One region of the Pedococcus sp. P5_B7 genome, then DNA from elsewhere that is predicted to be linked to it. Evidence: predicted binding sites of a transcription regulator. Region 1 holds the regulator's gene; the other holds the start of a gene.
The links. Region 1 encodes LexA, which represses DNA repair genes until DNA is damaged. Its sites were predicted from a motif close to TCGAACANNTGTTCGA; they were not measured.

Region 1 (14,193 bases):
CAGGCCTCGGTGCAGGTGGATGCCCCACTGGGCCCGACGCTGGCCGCTCTGCTCGACCGCCTGGCTGCCTAGCGCCCGGCTCAGCCCGGGCCCATCGCCTTGGCCACCGCCGGCCAGATCGCCGCCGCCCACTGTTGGTGCCCGAGCACGGAGGGGTGACCGAGGTCGTTGCCCAGCTCCTCCAGCCGATCGCCGGGGTGGCGGGCCAGCGCGCCACCGTCGGTGTGGCACTGGGGAATTCCTGCACACGCCCGGTCGAGCTCCGCCTCGTACGCCTCCATGAGTGACGTCAGCCGTCTCACCTCGGCCGTGTTGACCTTCTTGTTGGCCGAGAACATCGCGCACGGTTCCTGCCCCACGAGGTCCACCGGCGTGGTGGGGAGGGTGGCGATCGCCCTGGCGTAGTCGGCCGGGCGACCGGCTCCGGTCGCCAGCACGACCGTCACCTTGGGGGACGCCTTGACGATGGACTGCACGGCAGACCTCACCTGCGCTCGGAACTCCGGGAGGTGTGCGGGATCGGTTCCGTCGCAACGGATGTCGTTGTCCATGATCATGACCAGCGCCAGCGAAGGTGTCGGGACGATGGCCAACGCGGCGGGCACCTGGAACTCCAGCCCATCGGCCTTCTCCCCGTTGCGCGACACGTTGGCCACCAAGCCCTGCGTCTTGGGACGGACCGCAACCAACCTCTCGTAGACGCTGTTGACCTCGGGGTTGGTGCCCGTGGCCCACGAGTTGTCGACGACGTTCTCACCGGGGTTTGCGGGATCGGACTGGAAGCCGGTCATTCCCGAGTGGCCCAGGGCGATCACCCCCTCGGGGTGGTCCGCGTCCACGCCGGACGGCGCGCCGGTCGCCGAGGTGGTTGCTGCCACCCGCGAGCGGTCGACGCTTGACCCTGTCGGAGTAGCCCCACCGCTGCAGGAGCAGAGCGCGAGGACTGCCAGCACTGCAGCTGTTGAGGACGACGATCGCGGGCGCACGGATCCCTCCTCAGCGACGAGCCACTCTGCGGTCCACGGTATGACCGTGTCCCGCGGCAGCCCTCCCGCACCTGGCGTAGACCCGCCCGGCGTGACCCCCGGCAGGTGACCGGCAGTCGGCGGTCAGGCCGGCCGTCGGGCGACCAGCACCACGTCGATCGCGTCGCCCTGCTCGGTCGGCCGCACGTACTCCTCGCAGCGCTCGACCACCAGGTCGCCCGCGGCCTCGCGCAGCTGCTCGGGGGAGTGCAGCAGGGCGGGGTCGGACGGCCCACCGACGCCCTCGGTGAGGTTGCGCAGGCCGTGCCCGACCACCACCAGCGCACCACCGGGAGCCAGCCAGCTGCGGGTGCGGGACACGACGTCCGACGGGAGGTGCAGGTAGGAGACCAGCACGAGGTCGTAGAGCACCTGGGGCGCGGGGTGCCACGACCGGGCGTCCGCGACGACCCAGTCGATGCGGTGGCCGAGACGCGTCGACTCCTTCTCCCCCTTGGCCAGCCCGACCGACGAGAAGTCGACGGCCGTCACCCGCCAGCCCAGCGACGCGAGCCACACGGAGTGACGACCTTCGCCGGCCCCGAGGTCGAGCGCCCGACCCGGGGGCCACCCGCCGACGATCCGCTCCACCTCGGCGTTGGGGGTCGCGCTCCAGACGTGCTCGTGCGCGGCATACCGCTCGTCCCACAGCGCCTGACGGGTCGTGGGGGTGCCCCGGTCGGGGTCGGGCAGGGCCGGTCCGTCGGTCGAGCCGTGCCTGTCGGAGTGCTGGTGCCCGTCGCTCATCCCCCTAGCATCGCCGATATGAGCAGCTTCGTCCCTGCCGAGGACCCGGCGATCGTCGTCCGCGACGCGACCCCGGCCGACCTGCCGGCCATGGCCGCCGTCTACGACGAGCAGGTGCGCACCTCGCTGGCGACCTTCGACACCGAGCCGCGCGGCGCGGCATACCTCGGGGAGAAGCTCGCCGCCGTCGACGAGGGCAACGTCGTCCTGGTCGCCTGCACGGCCGCCGACGAGCTCCTCGGGTACGCCTTCTCCGGACCGTTCCGCCCCCGGCCCGCCTACGCGGGCACCAAGGAGGTCTCGGTCTACCTCGCCGAGACCGCGCGGGGTCGCGGCCTCGGCCGCACCCTGTATGCCGCGCTGCTGGCGCGGCTCGACGCCGCGCCCGGCGTGCACACCCAGGTGGCCGTGGTGGCCCTCCCGAACGACGCGAGCGTGGCGCTGCACCTGGCGGCCGGTTTCGAACGGGTGGGGGTCCTGCGGGAGGTGGGGCACAAGTTCGGTCGTTACGTCGACACTGCGTGGTACCAACGGATGAGCCCCACGGATTAGGGCTGGCGTGTCGCGCCCTTGCGCGGCACTCTCGGAATTGCACCCCTGTCGCAGGCTGTGGAGGTTCGGAGATGGGCGCCATCGGAGCTGGGCCGTTCGAGAACGACGACGCACTGGACTTCCTCGACGAGCTCGAGGAGTCGGAGCAGGACGTGCGCCGCCGGAAGGTGGAGACCGCCCTCGCCCGGGTGGTCCGTGCGTCCGGCTACATCGAGGCCCCCACCATGTCCGAGGCCGTGGCGGCCGCCGCGGTGGTGGCCGCCTGTGACGACTTCGAGGCGGTGATCGGGGAGCGGAACGTGCCGCGCTGGATCGACGAGGACCCCATCGAGGTCGACGAGCGGCTCGAGGAGCTCGCGACGAAGGCCCTGCACCGCGCCCTGAAGTCCGACGACAACGAGCTCTGGGAGCTGTGGGCCGACGGCGACGGTGGCGAACGGTTCGCCACCAAGGTCACCCACCTGCTCGACGCCCTGGGTGACTGAGCCTTATCCCTGCCGGCGGGGCCCCGACACGCGTGTGCCGCGGCACGCACGGGGCGTACCGCGGCACACGGTGCAGCCGGCACCTGAGGGTCGAGGTCAGATGCGGCGCAGCACCGCCGTGACCTTGCCGAGGATGGTGGCGTGGTCTCCGTCGATGGGGTCGAAGGCGGCGTTGTGCGGCATCAGCCACACCTTGCCGTCCTTGCGCTTGAAGGTCTTGACCGTCGCCTCGTTGTCGAGCATCGCGGCCACGATGTCGCCGTTGTCGGCGCTGGGCTGCTGCCGGACGACGACCCAGTCGCCGTCGCAGATCGCGGCCTCGATCATCGAGTCACCGACGACCTGCAGGAGGAAGAGCTGGCCCTCGCCCACGATCTGGCGGGGGAGCGGGAAGACGTCCTCGACGGTCTCCTCGGCCAGGATCGGCACACCGGCCGCGATGCGACCGAGCACCGGCACGTAGGACGCCTCAGGGCGGCGGTCGTTGATCCCGGTCTCGTCGTAGGTGGCGGTCTCGTCCTCGACGCTGGCGCCGCCGCGGTAGCCCCGCATGTCGGCGGGCGAGTCGGGTGAGACGACCTCGATGGCGCGCGGTCGGTTGGGGTCGCGACGCAGGAAGCCCTTGCGCTCGAGGGTCGACAACTGGTGGGCCACCGAGCTGGGGGAGGTGAGCCCCACGGCCTCGCCGATCTCGCGCAGGCTCGGCGGGTAGCCACGCCGGTCGACCGAGTTGCGGATCACCTCGAGCACCCGTCGCTGCCGGACGGTCAGACCGTCGCCGCGATCGCGGTCGGGCAGTTCCTTGACGTTGTCGTCGCTCATGCCGCTTCCTCACTTGAGCCGATAAAGGTGCAGGTCAGATGCCGTGTGCCGGGCTACTCAGCGGCTGTGACAGGTGGGCTGTCAGTGGCCTCTGATGTGCTTGGGGCATGAACACAGCGTATGGCCTTCGAACGTCTGTGCCAAACATGTGTTCGACGCGTGTCTTGATCCGTTCGAACATGCGTGCTAGAAATCACCCAGGCAGTTCTTCGCACACCCGTTCGATGAACGCAACCATGAGCCCCCAGCTCACCGCCCCCATGGAGGACCAGATGAGTGCAGCAGTCGCTTGGGACGTCGCCCCCGCACCGGTGCGGGTCCCCGTTCGCCCGGCTCGCCCCCAGCTGGTCTCGGTGCCCACCGGGGCAGCGGTCCCCCAGGTGCCGGCCACGCCGCTGCGGATCACCCGCGCGGGTCGGCTGGCGCTGACCCTCACCGTCGTCGTGGCGGCGGTCGCCCTGGCGGTCGCGCTCTTCTCCGGCGGAGCCTCCGCCACCGTCATCGACCACTCGACCACCGTGGGCACCGGCCAGACCCTCTCCGAGATCGCCACGCAGCAGCTTCCGCACCTGCCGATGGCCGAGGCCGTGGCCCAGCTCCAGATCGCGAACGACCTGACCGGCAGCGACATCCACGCAGGTCAGACGCTGCTCATCCCGCGGGTCGGCTGAGCGCGCGTCGGTCGAGGTCCCACGGCCCGCGGCCCACTGACCGGTCGGTAGGTCCGACCAGGTCAGCTGGCCTTGGCCAAGTGGGTCCAGCGGATGGCTGACGTGTCGCCTGCCTTCGCGATGGCGACCTGGTCGACGCCCACGGCCGAGGTGGTCGTGGTGGTGCGGATCGGCACCCCCGCCGTGACCGTGTAGGACGCGGTCCCCGGGAGCGCCGTGATGACGGTGCCGTCCTTGGGGTGGAACCGCAGGTGGTTGAACTTCAGGCCCGAGCCGGCCTGGTCCACCGCGAGCTGGTCGACGTAGAGGGGGGTCTTGTACCCGCCGACGTTGGCCCAGGAGCTGATCGCGATCGGTGCGCCACCGCTGATCCGGTAGGCCTCCAGCCGCTGTGCGGTCTTGATGAACGTCCCGTCGGCGGGCACGGCGTTGAGGTGGTTCCAGACCCCGCCCGAGCCGGCCCGGTCGATCGCGTTCTGGTCGACCACGACCGTCGGCTTGGTGCCACCGAAGACGGTCCACGAGGTGACGATGACCGGAGCGCCGCCCACGATGCGGTAGGCCTCCCTGCGCTGGGCGCCCTTGATGAAGGTGCCCTCGGCCGGTCGCATCGGCAGCGTGGCCAGCGAGGTGCTGGAGACCAGGTGGGTCGGCTGGATCCCGCCGAAGGCGGCCCAGGTGGAGACGTAGACCGGGGACTTGCCCACGAGGCGGAAGGCCTGAGAGGTCTCACGGACCTTGATGAAGCTGCCCGACGGCGGGGGCTGGTAGGCCTTGTCCTTGAAGTGGATGAAGGTGGTGGGCCAGTTGCGGTCACCACGGGGCACCCGCCAGCGAGACGAGTAGCCGCCGCCGTAGGACGAGTCGGAGATGACGATGTAGGCCGCCGTCACCTCCTCCACGTAGCCGACGTGGCCGTAGCTGGGGGCGTAGGCGCTGCCGTAGCCCCACTGCGCCACCGAGCCGACGGTGGCCGTCTTGTCGACCTTGAAACCGCGCTTGGTGGCGTTGACCGCCCAGCTGCCGCCGTTGCCCATCGCGCTCTGCTGGGCGACGCCGTTGCGCGCCAGTCGGTAGGCGACGTAGTTGACGCAGTTGTTGCCCGAGGAGCTGACCGGGTAGCCCCAGATCGGCTTCCCGGCATACCCGGAGAAGGCGATGCACGAGACGTTCGACGCCTTGCACTCCCGGACCATCGTCTCGGCGTGCGCCGGCGTTGCCACGGTGGCGGTGAAGGCCACTGCTGCGCTGGCGGTGAGCGCGAGCGCGGCGAGGCGTGCGGCAGCGCGGCGGAGGTGACGTCGCATGACTTCCCGGGGGTTGGGGGGACCGGGCGGGGTGCCGGATGGTGCTCGGCGGAAACGGGGCCCGGTCGGGGGGCCTTCGACAGGGTGCCCTACGGCGGATCCTCTTGTCCCATTTGCCCGGAGAACACCGTCCGTGTAATTCGACGGCTCGTGCTCAGGACGGCCATGGGGCATCGGCCGAACGGCCGAGACGCCGGGGCGGCCCTGCTCAGCGGCCGGCCCGGCGCGGTCGGCGTGCCGGGTGCCCTTGCACGCCGCCCCAGAGGTGTGGGGTGCCCTCGTTCTCGACGTAGGAGAGGTCGCGGCCGAGGAAGTGCGCGAGTCGCTGGGCCGCCCTGCGCACCTGGGTGCGTCCCGCCGTCGTGACGCCGGGAGCGAGCCGCACCTCCACCTCGACCACGTCGGGGCGCACGGTCCGCTTCCACAGTCCGACGTTCACCGACTCCAGGACCACCCAGGCCCAGAACGGGTCGTTGTGCTCGGCGTAGGGATGGTCTGGCAGGGACGGGAAGTTCACCTGCGGATAGCTGAGCACCACCTCGTCATAGGTGGGGAAGAGGTATGCCGCGGGGGCGGCCGGGCTGCGCCGGCGCACCTGGGCGGGGTCGAACCAGTGCGGGATGCCGTCGACCTCGACCTCCTCGAGGTCGTCGCCGATCTCGGCCAGCGCCTGCTTGGTATCGGTGACGGTGAGGGTCGCCCAGCGGGTGAAGTCCTTGATGGTGGTCGGTCCGTGGCCCGCGACGTAGCGCCGGACGAGCTCGACCACGGCTTCCTCGCGGGTGCGCGTGGGGGTCGGCGGCACGACCTCGTCGACCAGCGCATAGGAGTGGTGCACGCCCTTCATGGGCCCCGAGCAGACCAGGCCCCTCAGCTCGGCGACGAGCAGCAGGTGGCCGAGCTGCTCGCCGGGCTTGATGGGGGACCCGCGGTTGGTGAACTCGTCGTTGAGCTCAGGGCGGGTGCGGAAGGTCTTGTCCTGCAACAGCTCTGACAGCACGTCGAGGCCGTCGGACATGCGGCGCTGGTCGTCGAGCCCGAGCTGTCGGTGCCGAGCGGCCATGCTGGACAACACGCGGGGCGAGGTGAGGTCGAGGATCCAGCGCAGGTCCTCGGGCGCGACGAAGTGCCACGTCGGCCGCAGGATGTGGGTGCGCAGGAAGGCGCCGGAGTCGAACTCGCGCTGCACCGCGGCATACGTGCCATTGCGCGAGCGCAGGCCGAGCGAGAAGAAGGCGTGGTCGCGCTCCTGGCTCTGCACGCAGGTGAGCAGCCGCACCACGTCGGCCGCCTTGGGGGCTGGCGCCGACGACAGCCGTTGCGTCGCCAGGCGTTGGGCGAGGACGCGGGAGGAGTCCATGGCGCCATCCTCTCGAAGACCGCCGACAGGTGCGCGACCATGGGGTGATGGAACAGAGCACGACCGTGGAGATCGCCGCACCGCCCGAGCGCGTCTGGGAGGTGATGGTCGACGTGGAGCGCTGGTCGGACTGGACCGACACCGTCACCTGGGTGCGCCGGCTCGACGAGGGTCCGCTGCGCCCGGGGTCGCGGGCGAAGATCAACCAGCCGAAGGTGCCGGAGACCGAGTACGTCGTCACCGAGCTCGAGCCGGGGCGCTCGTTCACGTGGGTGGCCACCGGTCCCGGCGTGCTGACCACCGCTCGGCACAGCATCGAGCCGCTCTCCGGCGGTGGCTCGCGGGTGCGGCTGTCCGTCGAGCAGGCGGGCTGGCTCGGGTCGTTCATGGGGCGGTTCTACCGGGGGCTGACCGACCGCTACCTCGCGACCGAGGCGGCCGGGCTGAAGGCTCGCTGCGAAGGGCGCCGATGAGTTCGGTCGGCTCGGTGGGTCGGTATGGCTGACAGGACGACTGCCAGCACCACCACTTCCGACGACAGCAGGAGGCAGACATGACCAAGGTGTGCGCGAGCATCACGACCTCGGTGGACGGCTACATCACCGGTCCCGACGACGGCCCGGGCAAGGGACTCGGGGAAGGCGGCGAGCGGCTGCACTACTGGGTGTTCGGCGGACCGTGGTCCTACGACGCCGAGCCCGAAGGGGCGCCGGGCGCCGACCTGGGCGGGGTCGAGAAGGAGTACATGGACGCCGCCTTCGCGCGGCTCGGAGCCTCCGTCGCCGGCCGGACCATGTACGAGGCGGCCGGGCACTGGGGCGACCAGAACCCGTGGGGCGTCCCGACCTTCATCGTCACCCACCGTCCCGAGGAGCAGCCCGAGGGCGACGCCTTCGTCTTCGTCGACGGGGTGGTGGAGGCCATCGACCGGGCCAAGGCTGCCGCCGGGGACAAGGACGTCAGTCTCAGCGGGGGAGCGGACATCATCCGCCAGGCCCTCGCCGCGGGGCTGGTCGACGAGCTCAGCATCATCGTGGCCCCGGTGATCCTCGGCCGCGGCAAGCTCCTGTTCGAGGGCTTCGACCACGACATCGAGCTCACCCCCAAGGGCGTCCGGCAGTCGCCGCTGGCGACCTTCATCGACTACGAGGTCACCAAGCCCTGACCGTCCTTCCCCGACTTCTGGCCACCGGTGCGGCAGGGAGCGCCCGGAACGGGGCGCACACCCGGCACGGGTGGCCAGAAGTGGGGAGTGGGTCGATCTGCCCATGCCACCCGTCGTGCGGATGGGCGGTTCGACCGACGCGGGCGGCCGGCCCCCCTTCCTACCGTCGAGGGCATGAGCACTCACCTAGAAACCATCGTGATCGGCGCCGGGCAGGCTGGGCTCGCCACGGCATACCAGCTGAAGCAGTCGGGACGAGACTGTCTGGTCGTCGACGCCGGCGCCCGCGTGGGCGACGGGTGGCGGAACCAGTGGGACTCGCTGCGGCTCTACAGCCCCGCGAAGCACGACTCGCTGCCCGGCCTGGCCTTCCCCGCGGACCCGTGGCACTTCCCGGGCAAGGACGAGGTGGCCGACTACCTCGAGACCTATGCGCGCGAGTTCGCCCTGCCGGTGCGGCTCAACACCCGGGTGAGCCGGCTGGCTGCGGCGACGACGGGCGGGTACCTCGTCGAGACCGACAGCGGCGACTACCTGGCCGACCACGTCGTCGTCGCCACCGGCACCTTCGGGCGCCGGCCGCACGTGCCCGACTTCGCGGCCGAGCTCGACCCGGCGATCGTGCAGCTGCACTCGAGCGAGTACCGCCGTCCGTCGCAGCTGCCGGACGGACCGGTGCTCGTCGTCGGCGCCTCCCACTCCGGTTTCGACGTGGCCTACGAGGTGGCGCCCGACCACTCGACGATCCTGGCCGGGGCCTCGCGTGGGGAGATCCCCGTGCCGCACGGCTCGCGGCGGTTCAGGATGGCGATGCCGGTGCTGTGGTTCGTCTGGGGACACGTCATCAACCGGCGAACTCCGGTGGGCCGCAAGGAGATGCAGGAGATCCGGTTCCACGGCGGTCCGGCCCTTCGGGTCAAGGTGGCGGACCTCGAGGGGCGCGGCGTCGAACGCGTGGAGGAGCGCGTGACCGGTGTCGAGGGTGGTCGACCGGTGCTCGCGGGCGGCCGGGTCGTCGACGTGGCGTCCGTGGTGTGGGCGACCGGCTTCACCCAGGACTTCGGCTGGATCGATGTCGCGGGCGTGGTCGGCGAGGACGGCTGGCCGCGCGAGCTGCGCGGTGTGGTGCAGGACGCGCCGGGCCTGTACTTCTGCGGGCTGTCGATGCAGAGCTCGTTCCGCTCGATGCTGATCGGCGGGGTGGGAGCCGACGCGGCCTACGTCGCCAAGGAGATCGCCCGCCGGGCCACCCGCGGTGCCACCCCGACCGATGCCGCCCGCGCCCCCCGGGCAGGCCGGCTCGCGGCCTGAGCCTGAGCCGGAGCCTGAGCCGGAGCCGGAGACCGAGCCGGAGACCGAGCCGGAGCCGGAGACCGAGCCGGAGCCGGAGGCCGAGCCGGAGCGCGAGCCCGAGCCCGGTCTGACAGCCTCACCAGGGCCTCCGATCGGCGTCGTCCGTCAGGCCGATCCATAGTCGCCCCGTCGCGCGTATCCTCCGAGGTGGAGGTACCGCGATGGGCGTCGTGGACGAGCTGATCCGGGCGCGGGAGACCTACGAACGCGGCGACTGGGTCGCCGCGTTCCAGACCTGGTCCGACGTCGAACCCGACGCGCTCGATGCTGCCGACCAGACCCGGCTGGCCTACACGGCATACCTGCTCGGGCGTCGCGAGGACTGCGTGGCCGCGCTGCAGCGGGCGTTCAGGACCCACGTCGACTCGGGGGACTCCGCGGCAGCGGCCCACTCCGCCGTCTGGCTGGCCATGGTGCACGCGCGGGTGGGCGAGCTGTCGGTCGCCGGCGGGTGGGCCGTGCGGGCGGAGGGCCTGCTCGCCGAGGCGGGTGACGTGGTGGAGCGCGGCTACCTGACCCACCTGCAGATGTACCGCCACATCGACCAGCACGAGTGGCCGCAGGCGCTGACCTGTGCGCAGGAGACGACCGCCGTCGGTCGCCGGTTCGGGGATGCCGACCTCGTCGCGCTGGGCCTCTCGGCGCAGGGCCGGCTCACGCTCATGTCGGGCTCGGTGCAGCAGGGACTGGTGCTGTTCGACGAGGCGATGACTGCGGTGGCCTCGGGTGAGGTGGCGCCGGTGTGGGCGGGTGACATCTACTGCCTGATGATCGAGGGCTGCCAGGAGGTGTCGGACTTCGGGCGGGCGGCGGAGTGGACCGATGCGCTCACCGTGTGGTGCGACCGCCAGCCCGGGCTGGTGCCCTGGGCCGGCCAGTGCGCCGTGCACCGCGGCCAGATCATGGCCCTGCGTGGGGCGTGGGCCGAGGCCTTGGAGGAGCTCGGCCTGGCCCTGCAGCGCTACGTGCGCGCCCAGGCGACCGAGGCCAGCGGGTTGGCGCTCGCCGAGCGCGGCGGCGTGCTGCGGCTGCAGGGGGAGTATGCCGCCGCTGACGCCGCCTACACCGAGGCCGCCACCTACGGCTTCGAGCCGCAGCCCGGACTGGCGCTGCTGTGGCTCGCCCAGGGTCGCCAGGAGGTGGCGCACGCCGCGGTGGTGCGCTTGCTCGCCGAGACGGAGGGGCCGGTGGGGAGGGCGCGGGTGCTGCCGGCGGCGGTGCAGGTGCTGCTCGCGGTGGGCGAGGTCGAGCGTGCCCTCGAGTGCGCCACCGAGCTGGCCGCGATCGCCGAGGGCTTCGGCTGCGCTGCTGTCACGGCGGAGTCGCGGGACGCAGTCGGCCTGCTGCGCCTCGCTGTAGGCGACCCCGCGGGCGCGCTGCCCCACCTGCGGGCCGCCCGCAGCGCGTGGTCGCAGCTGGGCTGTCCCTACCGGGCCGCGCGGTCACAGGGTCAGCTCGGTCGGTGCCTCGGCGAGCTCGGCGACGCCGAGTCGGCGAGCCGTGAGCTGAGGGCCGCGCTGTCGACGCTGACCGGTCTGGGGGCCGTGCCTGACGCGGAGGCAGTGCGTCGGTTGCTGGCCCCGACCCAGCTGCCCGGCGGGCTCACCGAGCGCGAGGTGCAGGTGCTGCGGCTGCTCGCCTCGGGTCGCAGCAACGCCGAGATCGCCGCCGAGCTGGTCCTCAGCCACAAGACCGTGGCCCGACACCTGAGCAACATCTACACCAAGCTCGACGTGACCACCCGGACCGCCGCCGCGGCCTACGCGTTCGAGCACGAGCTCGCCTGAGGAGACGAGGGGCACGGGCCGCTGGCTAGCACGGCCCGCTGGGTAGAACGACCCACGGCCTCGTCCAACGGGATGGGCCGTCGCACCGATGAGGGCCGACGCCCCGCGCTCCTACCGTCAGAGCCATGCACACCACGCTGCCACTGCTCGCGGGGATGGTCTCGACGACCATCTTCGCCGGCAGCGTGCTGCCCATGCTGGTCAAGGCCGCTCGCAGCCGCGACCTGTCGTCGTACAGCCTCGGCAACCTCGCGCTCGCGAACGTCGGCAACGCCGTCCACTCGGTCTACGTATTCAGCCTCCCGCCCGGCCCGCTCTGGGTGCTGCACTCCTTCTACCTGTTGAGCACCGGCCTGATGCTCGGCTGGTACGTGCGGTGGGGTCGCCGACCGGCACCCACGCCTGCCCCTCAGGACCCGAGCTCGCGGCGCATCACCAGTCGCGGCAGCTTGCTCGCCACCGCGTCGGTGGTCCCCACGACCGAGAACCCGTTCTTCTCGAACATCGCTCGTGTGCCCACGAACGCCATGGTGAGGTCCATCCGCTTGTCGCCCGGATCGACCGGGTGGGCCTCGACCGCGGGCGCGCCGTTGGCCGCGGCATACTCCACCGCACCCTCGATGAGGTGGGCGGTGACGCCGCGCTTGCGGAAGCCGGAGCGCACCACGACGCAGACGATGCTCCAGACCGGCACGTCGTCGACCGGCAGCATCAGCTTCGACTGTGCGAGCCGCGGGATCTCCGAGCGCGGGCCGATGTTGCACCAACCGACCGGCTCGCCGTCGAGGTAGGTGACGACGCCCGGCGGGTGCTCGCGCGCGCAGAGGGCCCGCATCGCCTTCTCGCGGGCGTCCGTGCCGGTGCCCCCGAGCTCGGTGATCTCCTTGGCCTGGATGCGGTGGGACAGGCACCAGCAGTGGGTGGGGCGGCGGTTCGGGTTGATGACGTCGGCGAAGTCCTCGAACCGGTCGGGCGTCACCGGGTGCGTCTCCCACGTCTCGGGCATGAGCCCAGCCAACCACCGTGCGGTGACACTGCGCCGACTGAGCGCCAAAGCACCCTCCGCCGCCCCGGATGAGTCGGTTCGCGCTCACCCCGGTACTCGGTCAGCGGGCCAGGTAGCCGCCGTCGATCGGGTAGTAGGTGCCGGTCGCGAACGACGCGCCGTCGCTGGCCAGCCAGGCCACCAGCTCGGCTACCTCCTCCGGCTCGCCGAGCCGCTGGAGTGCGTGCTGCGTGGCGAGGAAGTCGAGGGCCGGCTGGTCGAGGTGCTCGTCGAGCAGAGGGGTGCGGATGAACCCGGGCCCGACGGCGTTGATGCGGATGCCGTCAGCGGCGTGCTCCCACGCCGCGGCCTGGGTCATCCCCACGACGCCGTGCTTGGCCGCCGTGTAGGCGCTCGCCGTGGCGAAGCCGACCGCCCCGAGGATCGAGGCCATGTTGACGACCGACCCGCCCCGACCGCCGGCCTTCATGGCCCGGATCGCCGCCCGCTGGGTGAAGAACACGCCGTTGAGGTTGATGCCGATGACCTTGTGCCAGCCCTGGTCGGTGTAGTCCCCGCTCGTGTTCGCCTCGCCACCGATGCCGGCGTTGCAGACCGCGATGTCGACGTGCCCGAGGGCGGTGACGACGTCGTCCATGGCCGCGTCGACCGCCGCGGAGTCGCTGACGTCGACGACGGCGCTGTGCACGCGGCACTCGAAGGCGTCGAGCTCCTTGACGACGACGTCGAGTGCGCCCTGGTCGAGGTCCCAGATCGAGATGTCTGCTCCCGAGCGGGCGAGGGTGTGGGCGCACGACCGGCCGATGCCGGAGGCGCCGCCAGTGATGACGGCGACCTTCCCACCGAGTCCATAGGTGTTCATGGCGATCCTTTCGTGAGGTTTCCGTGAGGGGTCCCTCCACCGTCTGCCCTCGTCCGCGGCGCGAGTAGGGTCCAAGGGCCCGGTGTCGCATCGGCGCAGGTCAGCGGGTCCCGGACGATGTCCCGGACGATGTTCCGGACGATGTTCCGGACGAAGTTCCGGACGATGTTCCAGAAGAGGAGACAAGGGTGCTCGAAGCAGGGTTCTGGGGTTTCGTCGGTGGCGCTGCGCTGCTCATCGGGGCGGCGGCAGGCCTCTGGCTGCCGACGTCGAAGCGGGTGATCGGGTGGGTGATGGCGATCGGGTCCGGGGTGCTGGTCAGCGCCCTGACCTTCGAGCTCGCCGGCGAGGCCTACGACAAGGCCGGGGGAGTCTCGACCGTCCTCGGGCTGCTCGCCGGGTCCGTCGTGTTCTTCCTCGGCGACTGGTTCATCGACAGCCGCGGCGGCCATCGTCGCAAGAGCCCCAACGGTCCGGCCGCCGGTGCGGCTGGGTCTGCACTCGCGCTCGGCGCCCTGCTCGACGGCATACCGGAGTCGGCGGCGATCGGGGTCAGCACGATCGGCGGGGGAGGGGTGGGAGTCGCGGTCGTGGCCGCGGTGTTCCTGTCCAACATCCCCGAGGGCCTGTCGTCGTCGGCCGGGATGAGGTCGGCCGGGCACAGCGCTCGCTTCATCATGGGCATGTGGCTGGCGGTCGCCGCAGCCGCGACCGTTGCTGCCGCGCTCGGCCGGGTGCTGCTCGACGGGGCCGACCCGACCGTGGTCGCGACGATCCAGGCGTTCGCGGCCGGGGCGATCCTCACGATGCTCGCGGACACGATGGTCCCCGAGGCGGTCGAGCACGCCGGACGCCTCGTCGGGCTGCTCACCGTGGTCGGCTTCAGCGCCGCCTTCCTGCTCTCGATGGCCTGAGCGCACCGAGCCGTCGACCGCACACCACATGTGGGGGAGCCAACGGTGGACAAACCCTACATCTGGGCGCCTCTGACGTCACACCAGTCACAGGAGCATCAGTTTGCAGGTCACTGCGGCGTGTCGCGCCACGCCCT
Region 2 (14,193 bases), on a different contig from region 1:
CCGGCGCACGGGTCGCGGCACCGCGCTCGTGACGGGCACCGAGCGACCGGTGCCGCTGAGCTTCAGCTGGGCCCTCACCCCCCTGCCGGAGACGATCGAGGAGCTGCTCACCACCCACCAGTCCCCGGTCTACGTCGTGCACTTCACCCAGGCCGCGGCCCTGGAGCAGGCCCAGGCACTGCTCTCGCTCAAGGGCACCGTCAAGGCCGACCGGGCCGCCATCGCCGAGCGGATCGGCGGCTTCCGGTTCACGGCGGGCTTCGGTCGCCCCCTGTCCACGCTCGTCCGCTCCGGCATCGGGGTGCACCACGCCGGCATGCTCCCCCGCTACCGCCGGCTGGTCGAGCAGCTCGCCCAGGACGGCCTCCTCAAGGTCATCTGCGGCACCGACACCCTCGGCGTCGGCATCAACGTGCCGATCCGCACGGTGCTGTTCACCGGACTGGTGAAGTTCGACGGGTCACGGCAGCGGATCCTCAAGGCGCGCGAGTTCCACCAGATCGCCGGGCGCGCGGGCCGGGCCGGGTTCGACACCAGCGGCTCGGTGGTCGTGCAGGCTCCTGAGCACGTCATCGACAACGCCCGCGCGATCGCCAAGGCGGGCGACGACCCGAAGAAGCTCAAGAAGGTGCAGCGTCGCAAGCCCGCCGACGGCGAGGTCTCGTGGACCGAGCAGACCTACGACAAGCTGGTCGCGGCCGACCCCGAGCCGCTCGTGTCCCGCATGCGCGTCGACCACTCGATGATCCTCAACGTGGTCCAGCGCCCCGGCGACCCGGTCCGCGCCCTGGGCCATCTGCTGCGCGACAACCACGAGACGCCCCGCAACCAGGCCCGGCTGTCGCGTCGAGCCATCACCCTCGGCAAGAGCATGCTGGACACCGGTGTGCTGCAACGGATCTCGCCGCCGGCGCCCGACGGACGCACCATCGAGGTGCGTGGCGGGCTGCAGGACGACTTCGCCCTCAACCAACCCCTGGCTCCGCTCGCTCTCGCGGCGTTCGACGTCCTCGACCCCGAGTCGCCCACCCACGCGCTCGACGTGGTCTCGGTGATCGAGGCGATCCTCGACGACCCGCGCCAGGTCCTCATGGCCCAGCAGTTCAAGGCCAAGGGTGCGGCCGTCGCCGAGATGAAGGCGGACGGCGTGGAGTACGAGGAGCGGATGGCTCTGCTCGAGGACGTCAGCTGGCCGCGACCGCTCGCCGACCTGCTCGAGGCCACCTTCGAGATCTTCCGGCAGAGCCACCCCTGGGTGTCGGAGTCGGCCCTCTCCCCCAAGTCCGTCGTTCGTGACATGTACGAGCGGGCGATGACGTTCACCGAGTTCGTCTCCACCTACCAGCTGGCCCGGTCGGAGGGGCTGGTGCTGCGCTACCTCACCGACGCCTACCGGACCCTGCGCCAGACGGTGCCGGCTGCGCATCGCAGCGAGACGTTCGACGACCTGTTCGAGTGGCTCGGCGAGACCGTGCGCCAGACCGACTCCTCGCTGCTCGACGAGTGGGAGGCGCTGTCCGATCCCGACGCGAACGAGCGGCTCGAGGAGCTCGAGGGCCTGGCCGCCCACGGCGGCACCCGACCGGCCCGTCCGATCACGGCCAACGAGCGCGCGTTCCGGGTCATGGTCCGCAACGCGATGTTCCGCCGCGTGGAGCTGGCGGCGCTGGACCGGTTCGGCGACCTCGCCCAGCTCGATGCGGCCAACGCCGCCCTCCCCGAGCCCGCCCGGCACACCCTCATGGACCGCGACGCGTGGGACGAGGCCCTCGGCGCCTACTACGCCGACCACGACAGCATCGCCACCGACTCCGACGCCCGAGGACCTCAGCTGCTCGCGGTCACGGCGGCCACCGGGCCTGCGCCGGGCACCGACGAACCCGACCCCGACCACCGCCTCTGGGAGGTGCGCCAGACGCTGCACGACCCCGAGGGTGACCACGACTGGGTGATCGAGGCGGTCGTCGACCTCGACGCCTCCGACGAGGCCGGCGAACCGGTCGTGCTCACGCGGGCGATGCGCCGCCTCTGACGACGACCGTGGGTCAGTGGGTCAGGTCGGCGAAGCGGGCCAGGAACAACGGCCAGGCGTCCTCGGCCGCGAGACCCGTGGCGTAGTCCTGCCATCCCTCGCCATGTCGGTCGATGTGCCGGTGCTCGAGGAGGACCCTGGTCCGGCCGTCCCCCTGGGCAATGAAAGAGACCTCGACCTCACTGGCCTTGTCGGGATCGGTCTCCAGCTGCCACCGCGGGGTGATGTCCCAGGTGAAGACGACTCGCTCCGGCGGGTCGAAGGCGAGCACGCGGGCCCATCGGCAGATCGAGCCATCCGTGGCGCGGTCATAGATGTGGCCGCCGACATGCGACTCGAAGACGGTCTGCTCGATCGGCGCCGAGAGCAGGTTGTACTCGCGCGGCTTGACCTGGTCGAACTGTTCGGTGAAGAGGCGGAAGGCGGTCTCCGCCGGAACGTCGACGGTGATGTCGAGGCTGACGGAGGTGGCGGCTGCGGTGCTGGTCATCGTTCGGTCTCCTTGCGGTGCTGTTCGGTGAGCTGGGCGAAGTTGGTCAGTGCGGCACCCCAGAAGCCGTCCAGCTCGCTCCGGAGGGCGGCCACTCCGACCGGGTCCACCTGGTAGATGCGCCTGGTCCCTTGCGGGCGCACGGCGACGAGCCCGGCGTCCTTGAGCACCTTGAGGTGCTGCGAGACGGCGGGCCTGCTGACAGGGAGGCGCTGGGCCAGCTCCGTCACCGAGGCCGGCCCTGCGGCGAGCAGGCGGACGACGGAGCGGCGGGTGGGATCCCCCAGGGCGATCCACGGGTCCCCGCGTCGTGACGTCTCTACGTAAGTGCTCACTTACGGTAAGTTACGACTTACCGTTCGTGGCGTCAACCCTTCGACCGGGCCACTCCGCCAGGTCCAGCGTCATGAAGACGCTGAACTCGTCGTCGAGGTAGGGACCGAAGGGGCCACACGACGTGAAGCCGTACGCGGCATACAAGGTCCTGGCGGGGGCGAACTCGACCGGCGAGCCGGTCTCCAGGCTCAGGCGTCGGTAGCCACGGCGTCGGGCCTCCGCCACGACGTGGTCGAGCAGCGCAGCGGCGACGCCGCGACGGCGGTGCGCCGGGGCGGTGCGCATCGACTTGAGCTCGCCGTGCGTGGCGTCGAGCTCGCGCAGGGCGGCGCAGCCGAGCACCTGCTCGCCGTCCCAGAGGCTCCAGAACGTGAGGTCCGGCGTGCGCAACCGGTCCAGGTCGAGGGTGTGGACGCTCTCGGGTGGGGAGTATCGCCGCATGTCCTCGACGTGCTCGGCGAGCAGGGCAGCGACCTGCGGTGTCTCGAGGCCGCCGAGGCGGATCTCCACGTCGGTCGGTGGGTCAGGCGGCAAAGGCCGCGAGCTCACCGGCCAGGTCGGGGTGCACCCGGGCCTTCACCAACGTGCCGCTGCCGGTGTGCTCGCTCGAGAGCACCTCGGCCTCCTGGTGCAGCCGGCTGACCAAGTCACCCCGGTCGTAGGGCACCAGCACCTCGACGTCGATGGTCGGTCGCGGCAGCTCCTCGGCGATCAGGGCCCGCAGCTCCTCCATCCCGGCACCGGTGCGAGCCGAGACCACGATCGAGTGCTTCTCGTGCCGCTGGATCCGATCCAGCACCTCGGGGTCAGCGGCATCGGCCTTGTTGACGACGATGACCTCGCGCACCGAGGCCGCGTCGACATCGGCGAGCACCGCGCGGACCGCGCTGATCTGGCCTTCGGGGTCGGGGTGCGACCCGTCGACGACGTGCAGCAGCAGGTCGGCGTCGGCCACCTCCTCCAGCGTCGAGCGGAACGCCTCGACCAGCTGGGTCGGGAGCTGGCGCACGAACCCGACGGTGTCGGCCAGCGTGAAGAGGCGGCCGTCCTCGGTCTCTGCGCGGCGGACGGTCGGGTCGAGGGTCGCGAACAGCTGGTTCTCGACGAGGACGCCGGCGCCGGTGAGCCGGTTGAGCAGCGACGACTTGCCGGCGTTGGTGTAGCCGGCGATCGCGACGCTCGGCACCTCGTTGGCCTTGCGGGAGAGGCGACGCGTGTCGCGGCTGGTCTTCATCTCCTTGATCTCGCGGCGCAGCTTGGCCATCCGGGTGTTGATCCGCCGACGGTCCAGCTCGATCTTGGTCTCACCCGGACCACGCGAGCCCATGCCCTGGCCACCGGCGGCCTGGCCACCGGCCTGGCGGGACATCGACTCACCCCAGCCACGCAGCCGCGGGAGGAGGTACTGCAGCTGGGCCAGCTCGACCTGCGCCTTGCCCTCCTTCGACTTCGCGTGCTGGGCGAAGATGTCGAGGATCAGCGCGGTGCGGTCGATCACCTTGACCTTGACGACGTCCTCGAGCGCGCGCCGCTGGCTGGGCGTGAGCTCGGTGTCGCAGATGACCGTGTCGGCTCCCTCCGCGATGACGACGTCGCGCAGCTCGACCGCCTTGCCGGAGCCGAGGTAGGTGCCCGTGTCGGGCTTGGCCCGGCGCTGCACCAGGCCGGCGAGCACGGTGGAACCGGCGGTCTGGGCCAGTGCCGCGAGCTCGCGCATCGAGTTGTCGGCGTCCTCGGCGGTGCCCTCGGTCCAGACCGCGGCGAGCACCACCCGCTCCAGGCGCAGCTGGCGGTACTCGACCTCGGTGATGTCCTCGAGCTCGGTGGACAGCCCTGCGACCCGGCGCAGTGCAGCGCGGTCCTCGCGCTCGTACTGGTCCCCGTCATAGCCGGCCCCGTCGCTGGGGAGGAATCCGTCCTCGGTCGCCAGCGCGGTGGCCTTCAGGTCAAAGATGTCTGATCGCTTCAGTGTCATATCCCCTCAAGAATCTCACCTTTTCAACGACCGCAGCGACCGGTTTATGTCCTTCCGTCTACCGTTGGGCCCGATGAGCACGCAAGACCACTACTTCACGGCCGAACCCGCGAGCCCTGCCCAGCAGCGCACGATCACCGTGCGGCTCGCGGGCCGCACCGTCGAGGTGCGCTCGGCGGCGGGCATCTTCAGCCCCGGGGGGGTCGACCAGGGCACCGCGGTGCTCCTGCGCCACGCCCCCGCGCCACCGACCGAGGGCACCCTCCTCGACCTCGGGTGCGGCTGGGGACCGATCGCCCTCACCCTCGCGCTGCGCTCACCCGAGGCCACCGTGTATGGCGTGGACGTCAACGAGCGTGCCCTCGACCTGCTCCGCACCACGGCGGCGTCGCTGGGACTCGACCGGCTGCACGCGAGCCAGCCGGACGGCATACCTGAGGGTGTGCGGTTCGACGCGATCTGGTCGAACCCTCCGATCCGGGTCGGCAAGGCGGTGCTGCACGACCTGATGCTCACCTGGCTGCCCCGGCTGGCCCCCGGCGGCGTGGCGCACCTCGTGGTGCAGAAGAACCTCGGCTCCGACTCGTTGCAGCGCTGGCTCGGTGAGCAGCTCGACCCCGACACGTATGCCGTGACCCGGTTCACCTCGGACAAGGGCTTCCGCATCCTCGAGGTGCGGCGCGCCGCCAGCTAGACCAGGTCGGTGGTGCCGTCGGCGACCAGGGCGGCCGGGCCGGCCAGCTCGACCTCCTGGCCGGGGAGCGCGCGCACCCGCAGCCGCCCGCCCGGCACGTCGACGGTCCACGTGTCGGTGACGTCGCCGGCCCAGAAGCGGGTGGCCAGCGCGGCCGCAGCCGCACCGGTGCCACAGGAGCGGGTCTCCCCCACGCCCCGCTCGTGGACGCGCATACGGACGTGGCCCGCACCCATCGGCCGGACGAACTCGACGTTCGTGCCGTACTCGGGAAGCGGGTTCACCACCGGCGGCAGGTGCAGGTCGAGGGACTCGAGGTCGACGGTCTCCGGCAGCGCCACGACGGTGTGCGGGTTGCCGAGGTCGAGCGTCAACGCCGAGAGGGGTTCGTGGCGCTCGAGGTGGACCAGCGCGTCGAAGCCCTCCTCGTCGGCGATGGCCGGTTGGGCCAGGCGCCACGGACCGAGGTTGACCGCGATCAGCTCGGGTGACTCGAACCGCACGACCTTGGTGCCGGCCCGCGTCGCGATGGCGAACTCGTCGGCGGTCTCCAGGCCCTCGCGTCGCAGGTAGGTCGCGAAGACCCGGGTGCCGTTGCCGCACATCTCGGCGACACTGCCGTCGGCGTTGCGGTAGTCCATGAACCAGCGCGCCCCGGCCGCCTGGGACAGCACCCCGGGCTCGGTGGCGAGGGCGGTCGGGACGACCCGGATGACACCGTCGCCGCCGATGCCGGCCCGACGGTCGGCCAGCAGGGCCACCTGCTGCGCCGAGAGGTCGCGGACGCCCTCGAGGTCCGGCACGAGGACGAAGTCGTTCTCGGTGCCGTGGCCCTTCGTGAAGGCGGTCTGGTCAGCCATGCGCACCATTGTCGCTGATGGCGGCCTGCACCACCGCAACCGCCTGCTCGGCGAGGTTCGGCGCCAGGGCATCGAGCCAGGTGATGCGGGGGTCCGGGTTGAACCACGACTCCTGTCGACGGACCAGCCGGCGGGTCAGCGCGGTGGTTTCCTCCTGGGCCTGCTCGGTGGTCATCAGGCCATCGAGCTCGGCGAGCGCCTGCGCGTAGCCCAGCGCCCGTGCGGCGGTCCGGCCCTGCCGGAGCCCGAGCGTCTCCAGGTGGCGCACCTCGTCGAGCAGCCCCTCCTCCCACATCCGGCGGACCCGCGTGGCCACCCGGTCGTCGAGCAGGTCGCGCGGCAGCCGCAGCCCCAGCACGACGGTCGGCTGGAGGTAGGTGCGGGTCGGCATCGTGGCCGAGAACGGTCGACCGGTCAGCTCGATGACCTCGAGCGCGCGGACGATGCGGCGCGTGTTGCCGGGCTCGATGGCCGCCGCCGCAGCAGGGTCGAGCTCCTCCAGCCGGGCGAAGGTGGCGGGCGTGCCCTCGGCCTCGGCGCGGTCGGCCAGCCTCGCCCGCACCGCGGGGTCGGTCGGGGGGATCTCGAGCACGTCGAGCGCCGCCCGGACGTAGAGCCCCGAGCCGCCGGCCAGGATCGGGTGGTGCCCCCGGGACTGGATCGCCGCGAGGTCCTCGCGCGCCGCGACCTGGTAGGCGGCCACGCTGGCCTCCTCGACGACGTCGAGCACGTCCAGCTGGTGGTGCGGTATGCCGCGTCGCTCGCCCGGCGGCACCTTGGCGGTGCCGATGTCCATGCCCCGGTAGAGCTGGCTGGCGTCGGCTCCGACGACCTCTCCGCCCAGGGCTTCCGCGAGGTCGAGCGCGAGGTCGGACTTGCCCGTCGCGGTCGGGCCGACGACGGCGACGACCAAACTCACAGGTCGTGCTCGTGGTCGTGGTCGTCGTCGTGGCCGAACGGGTCGGGGTCCACTCCCGGGAGCCACGCGAAGCCGGGCTTGCCCCAGCCCTGCTTCTTGACGGCCCTACGGGCCTTCTTGCCCCAGCGCTCGTTCAGGCGGTCGACGTAGAGGAAGCCGTTGAGGTGGTCGTACTCGTGCTGCATGCACCGGGCGAACCAGCCGCTCGCCTCGAACGACACCTCGGCGCCGTCGACGTCGAAGCCCGTCACGGTGGCCCGCTCACCACGCTTGAGGGGGAAGCTCTCACCCGGCACCGACAGGCAACCCTCCGCCTCGTCGTGCGGGTCGGGCTCGTCGACCGACGGCTTCGTGGCGGTGACGTAGGGGTTGACGATGACGCCGCGGGTCGGCACGCCGTCGTCGTTGTCCATCTGCCAGGTGAAGACGCGCAGCCCCACGCCGATCTGGGGTGCGGCCAGCCCCACACCGTGCGCCGCGTCCATGGTCTCGAACATGTCGGTGACCAGGTCGCGCAGGTCGTCGTCGAACTTCTCCACGGGTTCGGCGCGACGGTGGAGCACCGGCTCCCCGGTGATGACGATGGGGCGAACTGTCATGCGCGGGAGTCTTTCAGATCACCCACAGGTCACCGGCACGAAGGGTCTGGAGCGGCCGTCGGTCGGCCCAGACCCGGCATCCCGAGGGAGACGGCAGGCTTGCCGGGGACGGGCGCGTCCTGCAGTGCCGCCCACGCGTCGCCGCCCGAGGTGCGACGCACCGAGTAGCTGCCACCCCCCAGGGCCGCGTCGGCGACGAGGTGGTGCGGGGCGCCGTAGGTGACGCCCACCGTCACCAGATCGCCCGGACGCGGGCGCTCGGCACTGTCGGGCACCGCGAAGTGGACCAGCCGGTTGTCCCGCGCCCGTCCCGACAGGCGGTGGGTCTCGGTGTCCTTGCGACCCTCGCCCGTCGCCACCAGCACCTCGACGTCACGGCCCTCGACGGTGCGGTTCTCGGCCCAGGAGATCTCCTCCTGGGTGGCCAGCAGGCGTTCGTACCGCTCCTGCACGACGGCCTTCGGGAGCTGGTCGGGCATCGTCGCGGCGGGCGTCCCCGGGCGGATGGAGTACTGGAAGGTGAAGGCGCTCGCGAAGCGCGACTCGCGCACCACCCGCAGGGTCTCCGCGAAGTCCGCCTCGGTCTCCCCCGGGAACCCGACGATGATGTCCGTCGTGATCGCGGCGTCCGGGATCTGCTCGCGGACGCGGTCGATGATCCCGAGGAACTTGGCACTGCGGTAGGACCGGCGCATCGCCCTGAGCACCCGGTCGGAGCCCGACTGCAGCGGCATGTGCAGGCTGGGCATGACGTTGGGCGTCTCGGCCATGGCGGTGATGACGTCGTCGGTGAAGGCGGCGGGGTGCGGGCTGGTGAAGCGCACCCGCTCCAGCCCGTCGATGTCGCCGCAGGCGCGCAGGAGCTTGCCGAACGCCAGGCGGTCGCCGAACTCGACGCCGTAGGTGTTGACGTTCTGGCCGAGCAGGGTCACCTCGACGACTCCCTGCTGGACCAGCGCCTGGACCTCCGCCAGCACGTCCCCGGGGCGACGGTCGGCCTCCGTGCCGCGCAGGCTCGGGACGATGCAGAACGTGCAGGTGTTGTTGCAGCCCACCGAGATCGACACCCAGCCGGCGTAGGCCGAGTCGCGTCGGGTCGGCAGGGTGCTCGGGAACACCTCGAGGCTCTCGAGGATCTCGACCTCGGCGCGCTTGTTGTGCCGGGCCCGGTCGAGCAGGGCCGGCAGGCTCCCGATGTTGTTGGTGCCGAAGACGACGTCGACCCACGGCGCCCGCTGCACGATGGTCGCGCGGTCCTTCTGGGCCATGCAGCCACCCACGGCGATCTGCATGTCGGGGTTCCTGGTCTTGGCCGGTCGCAGCTGGCCGAGGTTGCCGTACAGCTTGTTGTCGGCGTTCTCCCGCACCGCGCAGGTGTTGAAGACGACGACGTCGGCCGCCTCCGGGCGGGCGCCCGAGGGCAGGCTGTTGACGTCGACGTACCCGGCCGTCTCGAGCAGGCCGGCGAGGCGCTCGGAGTCGTGCACGTTCATCTGGCACCCGTGGGTGCGGACGTCGTAGGTCTTGGCAGCGCTCGGGGGCGCGGTGGCGTGCGTCGTCATGGCACCGCCAAGGGTACGTGGTCAGTGGGTGCGGAGGTCGACGAGGAGCGGAGGCGACGCGACCAGGAGCAACACGAGCGCCGGCGCGATCAGGACCGGGAAGCCGACGGCGAGGTAGCCGGCCGCGCCGAGCACCCCGCCGACGAAGAACAAGCCGACCAGACCCGCGAGCATGCCGAGCTTTCCGAGGTCGGCTCGCACCGGAGGCTCACCCGACCTGCGGCTGCGGTAGACGAGCTTGCCGAGCTCGATCCCGATGTCCGTGACCATCCCGGTGACGTGGGTGGTGCGGATCTGAGCGGCCGAGATCTTGGTGATGATGGCGTTCTGCAGACCCATGGTGAAGCAGAGCACGACCACGAACACGTGGTCACGGTGTTCCCACACCAGCCGGTCCGCGACGGCACCGAAGGCCAGGATCAGGAGCGCCTCGACGACGAGCACGTTGGCGTAGCGCCCGTGCAGGCCACGACGTCGCCCCCAGTTGAACAGCAGCGCGCACGTCATGGCCCCGAGCACGAAGGCCGAGATGGCCTCCACGCCCACCCAGACCAGCGAGAACGACCCCAGGACGAGGTGGTCCGCGACGGACGCGGTCAGGCCGGTCATGTGCGAGGTGTACACCGACACGGCGACGAACCCGACCGAGTTGAGCGTTCCGGCGATGAGGGCCAGCAGCGCGGCGAGGTACTGGTTCCGGCGGAGGGTGCGCTCCGGGCCGGCCAGGGTGCGCAGGCGCCGGGCGACGACCGTGCCCCACCCCAGGGGAGCTGCGGGCACGTCGGGAGCGGTCACAGCCGGAGGGTACGCCCGGGACAGTCAGGTCAGTCGCGTTGGTGCTCGGGGGCCGAGTTGATGGCCTCCCGGATGACGGCCATGGCCAGGTCGGCCGGGTAACCCTTGCGGGCGAGCATGCCGGCCAACCGCCGCTTCTGCACCAGCGGCTCCAGCCCGTGCATGGACCGGAGCTTCTTGGCGACGAGCTGCGCGGCCCGGTCACGCTCGGCCTCGGGCTCGATCTGCTCGAGGGTCGCCCGGGCCGTCTCGTCGTCCACGCCCTTGGTGCGCAGCTCGCGCGCGAGCGCCCGCTTGGCCAGGCCTCGACCGGCCTGTTGGGAACGCACGAGCATCCCCGCGTACGCCTCGTCGTCGACCAGCCCCACGTCGGTCATCCGGTCGAGCACTGCCTCGGCGACGTCGTCGGGGCAGTTGCGGGTCCGTAGCTTGTCGCGCAGCTGCTGACGGCTCTTGGGTGACAGGGCCAGCTGACGCAGCACGATCTGGCGCGCCACGTCGTAGGCGTCCGGCTCGCCGTCGCGGGTCTGGAGGTCGTCCTCGGGGTCGCCAGGGGGAACAGTCGTCGCGGCCAGGGCAGTCTCGAAGGCTGCCCTGGCCGCGTCGTGTCGATCAGTCATGTCGATCTGGGTGGTTCAGAGCTCAGAACTCGACGGGAACCTCGGGCACCGCTGCGTCAGCAGGCTTGTCGACCTGCGGGCCGATGCCGAGCTTCTCCTTGATCTTCTTCTCGATCTCGTTGCCGAGGTCGGGGTTGTCCTTGAGGAACTGCCGGGCGTTCTCCTTGCCCTGCCCGAGCTGGTCGCCCTCGTAGGTGTACCAAGCGCCCGCCTTACGGACGAAGCCCTGCTCGACCCCCATGTCGATCAGGCCCCCCTCGCGGGAGATGCCCTGGCCGTAGAGGATGTCGAACTCGGCCTGCTTGAACGGCGGGGCCACCTTGTTCTTGACGACCTTGACCCTGGTGCGGTTGCCGACCGGGTCGCTGCCGTCCTTGAGGGTCTCGATGCGACGCACGTCCAGGCGCACCGAGGCGTAGAACTTCAGCGCCTTGCCACCCGTGGTGGTCTCGGGCGAGCCGAACATGACGCCGATCTTCTCGCGGAGCTGGTTGATGAAGATGGCCGTCGTGCCGGTGTTGTTGAGGGCACCGGTGAGCTTGCGCAGGGCCTGCGACATCAGACGGGCCTGCAGACCCACGTGGCTGTCACCCATCTCGCCCTCGATCTCGGCGCGCGGCACGAGCGCGGCCACCGAGTCGATGACGATGATGTCGATGGCGCCGGACCGGATCAGCATGTCGGCGATCTCGAGCGCCTGCTCCCCGGTGTCGGGCTGGCTGACCAGCAGGGCGTCGGTGTCGACGCCCAGCTTCTTGGCGTAGTCGGGGTCGAGGGCGTGCTCGGCGTCGATGAAGGCCGCGATGCCGCCGGCCTTCTGCGCACTGGCCACCGCGTGGAGGGCGACCGTCGTCTTGCCCGAGGACTCCGGGCCGTAGATCTCGACCACGCGGCCGCGCGGGAGACCGCCGATGCCGAGCGCGACATCGAGCGCGATCGAGCCGGTCGGGATCACGTCGATCGGGGGGCGGACGTCGTCGCCGAGACGCATGACCGCGCCCTTGCCGAACGACTTCTCGATCTGCCCCATGACGCTGTCGAGGGACTTTGCCTTCTGGTCCACCGTTGCGGAGTTCGCTCCAGCCATTCTGGCCACCATTCCTTCTTTCGCTTCGAGTCGGGCGCGCCTGCCTTCGACCCTCGGGCAGCTGCTCTGCTTCGGGTCAGACGCTAGGTGTCGGCACCGACAGCCGTCCGGGTCGCTCGCACGACCTGTGGACGGTGGCTCTGTGGCAGTTCCACCTGGGGATGAATCTACCGAACACCTGTTCGAAATCCGGCATGCGACACGCGACACGCCGCGAACCACGATCCAGTCAGCTCGGCGGTCAGGGCAGCGGTCAGGGCAGCGGTCAGGACAGCGGTCAGGACAGCGGTCAGGACAGCCGTCAGGTCAGCGGTCCGGATCCTCGACCCGTGCGCCGCATCGGCGTGTGCGGAATGCCGTCCTCGAGGAACCCACGCCCACTGGGAGCGAAGCCGAACCCGGCATACCAGTCCACGAGGTGCGACTGCGCGTCCAGCACCACGGCCCGCTCCCCGGCCAGGGCCAGGGCCGCCCGCACGAGGCTGGCGGCCAGCCCCCGGCCGCGGGCCGACACCGCCGTGGCGACCCGTCCGATCCGCAGCTGGTCGCCGTCGTCGAGCAGCCGCAGGGTGGCCACCGGCTCGCCGTCCTGCTCGACCCACAGGTGCCGCGTCAGCGGTTCGAGGTCACGACCGTCGAGGTCGAGGTAGGGACAGTCCTGCTCCACCACGAAGACCGCCGAGCGCAGCGCCCACAGCCGGTAGGCCGTCAGGGGGTCGAGGTCGGCGAAACGCGCCGTCCGGACGTCGGGGGTCGGGGTCGATGACGTCATGAGAGCAGCAGCTTCTCGAGCCGGCGCGCCGCGCCCACGACCCCGATGGCGCCGAGCGCGGCGAGGTAGCCGACGTGGGCCAGCACACCCCAGCCGACCTCCCCGAGCATGAGCGCCCGCTCGAGCGCCACCCCGTGGTAGAGCGGCGTCACGCGCACCACCCACTGCAGCGCCTCGGGGTAGGTGGAGAGCGGGAAGAACGTCGCGGAGAACAGGAACATCGGCTGGATCGCGAGGGTGATGTAGTCGAAGTGCACCCACGACTTCATGAACGTCGTGGCGAACATGCCGAGCGCGGCGAAGGCGAACCCGATGAACACGGCTGCCGGCAGCGCCAGGACCGCCCACCAGGACCCCACTGCCCCGGCCAGCAGGGCGAGCACGAGGAAGGCCGCGGAGTAGAGACCGCCCCGGACCAGTGACCAGGCGATCTCACCGACCGCGATGTCGCGTGGCCCCATCGGCGTGGCCAGCACCGCGTCGTAGAGCTTGGCATAGCGCAGCTTGAAGAACACGTTGAAGGTCGAGTCGAAGACGGCACCGTTCATCGCGGAGGCCGCCAGCAGGGCGGGGGCGACGAACTGCGGGTAGGAGACCTCGGCGCCCGAGTCGGTCGTGACGGTCTGCACCAGCGCGCCGATCCCGATGCCGAGGGAGAACAAGTAGAACACCGGCTCGGCGAAACCCGTGACCAGGGCGATCCACCCGTGCCGGAACGACCTGATGTTGCGCTCCACGAGCATGCGCGCGAGACCGGCCCCGGCGGGCATCGGCACGAGGCTGGTCAGCCGAGTCATGGTCGGGGCGCTCACGGGACCAGCCTCGTGGCGAAGGAGCGCTCGGCGAGCCACCAGCCGACCGCGACGTAGGCCGCGAGGACCAGCACGTGACCGACGAACGGCGCCACCGACACGGTGCCCGTGGCCACGTCGCGACAGGCCTCGACCCCGTGCCACAGCGGCGTCACCCAGGCGATCGGCTGCATCCAGGCGGGGAGCTGCTCGATCGGGAAGAAGGTGCCGGAGAAGAGCATCAACGGCGTGACCACCCACCGGAAGAGGATGTTGAAGCCGCCGTCACCCTCCTGCCGCGCCGTGAACGCGAAGATCGGGGTGGTGAACGCCATCCCCGTGAGGATCGCGATCGGCAGGCAGAACACCGCAGCGACCGACCGGAAACCCCCGAACAGCGCGGCCACCCCCATGAAGATGGTCGTGGCGGTGGTCAGGTGGGCCGCCACCGCGAGGAAGTGGCCGCGCAGCACGTCGCGGACCGACATCGGCGACGCGAGCATGGCGTGGTAGCCCATGTTCCACTTGATGTAGCCGAGGACCTGGTAGGTCGACTCCCCCATCGCCACCCACATCGTCTGGGTCGCCACGATCGCCGGCACGACGAACTGCAGGTAGGGCAGCCCGTCGACCCCACCCACCCGGGCGTTGACCAGTGACC

Region 2: recA (recombinase RecA) is a predicted target of LexA. The motif match lies at 12,140-12,155, and genes of this name have one in related genera.

The regions. Positions count from the first base shown of each region.
Region 1 covers NZ_JBFULM010000002.1:284,073-298,265, reverse strand. The annotation lists gene ACXJKD_RS04230 (NAD-dependent protein deacetylase) at 1-72, shown strand, start outside; gene ACXJKD_RS04225 (SGNH/GDSL hydrolase family protein) at 81-878, opposite strand; gene ACXJKD_RS04220 (class I SAM-dependent methyltransferase) at 1,110-1,772, opposite strand; gene ACXJKD_RS04215 (N-acetyltransferase family protein) at 1,791-2,324, shown strand; gene ACXJKD_RS04210 (DUF4259 domain-containing protein) at 2,396-2,809, shown strand; gene lexA (transcriptional repressor LexA) at 2,906-3,631, opposite strand; gene ACXJKD_RS04200 (LysM peptidoglycan-binding domain-containing protein) at 3,868-4,302, shown strand; gene ACXJKD_RS04195 (CHAP domain-containing protein) at 4,365-5,609, opposite strand; gene ACXJKD_RS04190 (winged helix DNA-binding domain-containing protein) at 5,818-6,969, opposite strand; gene ACXJKD_RS04185 (SRPBCC family protein) at 7,017-7,442, shown strand; gene ACXJKD_RS04180 (dihydrofolate reductase family protein) at 7,523-8,134, shown strand; gene ACXJKD_RS04175 (flavin-containing monooxygenase) at 8,309-9,445, shown strand; gene ACXJKD_RS04170 (helix-turn-helix transcriptional regulator) at 9,649-11,274, shown strand; gene ACXJKD_RS04165 (N-acetyltransferase family protein) at 11,684-12,280, opposite strand; gene ACXJKD_RS04160 (SDR family NAD(P)-dependent oxidoreductase) at 12,381-13,142, opposite strand; gene ACXJKD_RS04155 (ZIP family metal transporter) at 13,331-14,056, shown strand.
Region 2 covers NZ_JBFULM010000007.1:134,560-148,752, reverse strand. The annotation lists gene ACXJKD_RS16700 (DEAD/DEAH box helicase) at 1-2,032, shown strand, start outside; gene ACXJKD_RS16695 (SRPBCC family protein) at 2,046-2,522, opposite strand; gene ACXJKD_RS16690 (ArsR/SmtB family transcription factor) at 2,519-2,857, opposite strand; gene ACXJKD_RS16685 (GNAT family N-acetyltransferase) at 2,868-3,368, opposite strand; gene hflX (GTPase HflX) at 3,382-4,833, opposite strand; gene ACXJKD_RS16675 (class I SAM-dependent methyltransferase) at 4,907-5,527, shown strand; gene dapF (diaminopimelate epimerase) at 5,524-6,387, opposite strand; gene miaA (tRNA (adenosine(37)-N6)-dimethylallyltransferase MiaA) at 6,380-7,306, opposite strand; gene def (peptide deformylase) at 7,303-7,905, opposite strand; gene miaB (tRNA (N6-isopentenyl adenosine(37)-C2)-methylthiotransferase MiaB) at 7,935-9,467, opposite strand; gene ACXJKD_RS16650 (YoaK family protein) at 9,489-10,262, opposite strand; gene ACXJKD_RS16645 (regulatory protein RecX) at 10,292-10,882, opposite strand; gene recA (recombinase RecA) at 10,905-11,969, opposite strand; gene ACXJKD_RS16635 (GNAT family N-acetyltransferase) at 12,271-12,741, opposite strand; gene ACXJKD_RS16630 (ABC transporter permease) at 12,738-13,553, opposite strand; gene ACXJKD_RS16625 (ABC transporter permease) at 13,550-14,193, opposite strand, start outside.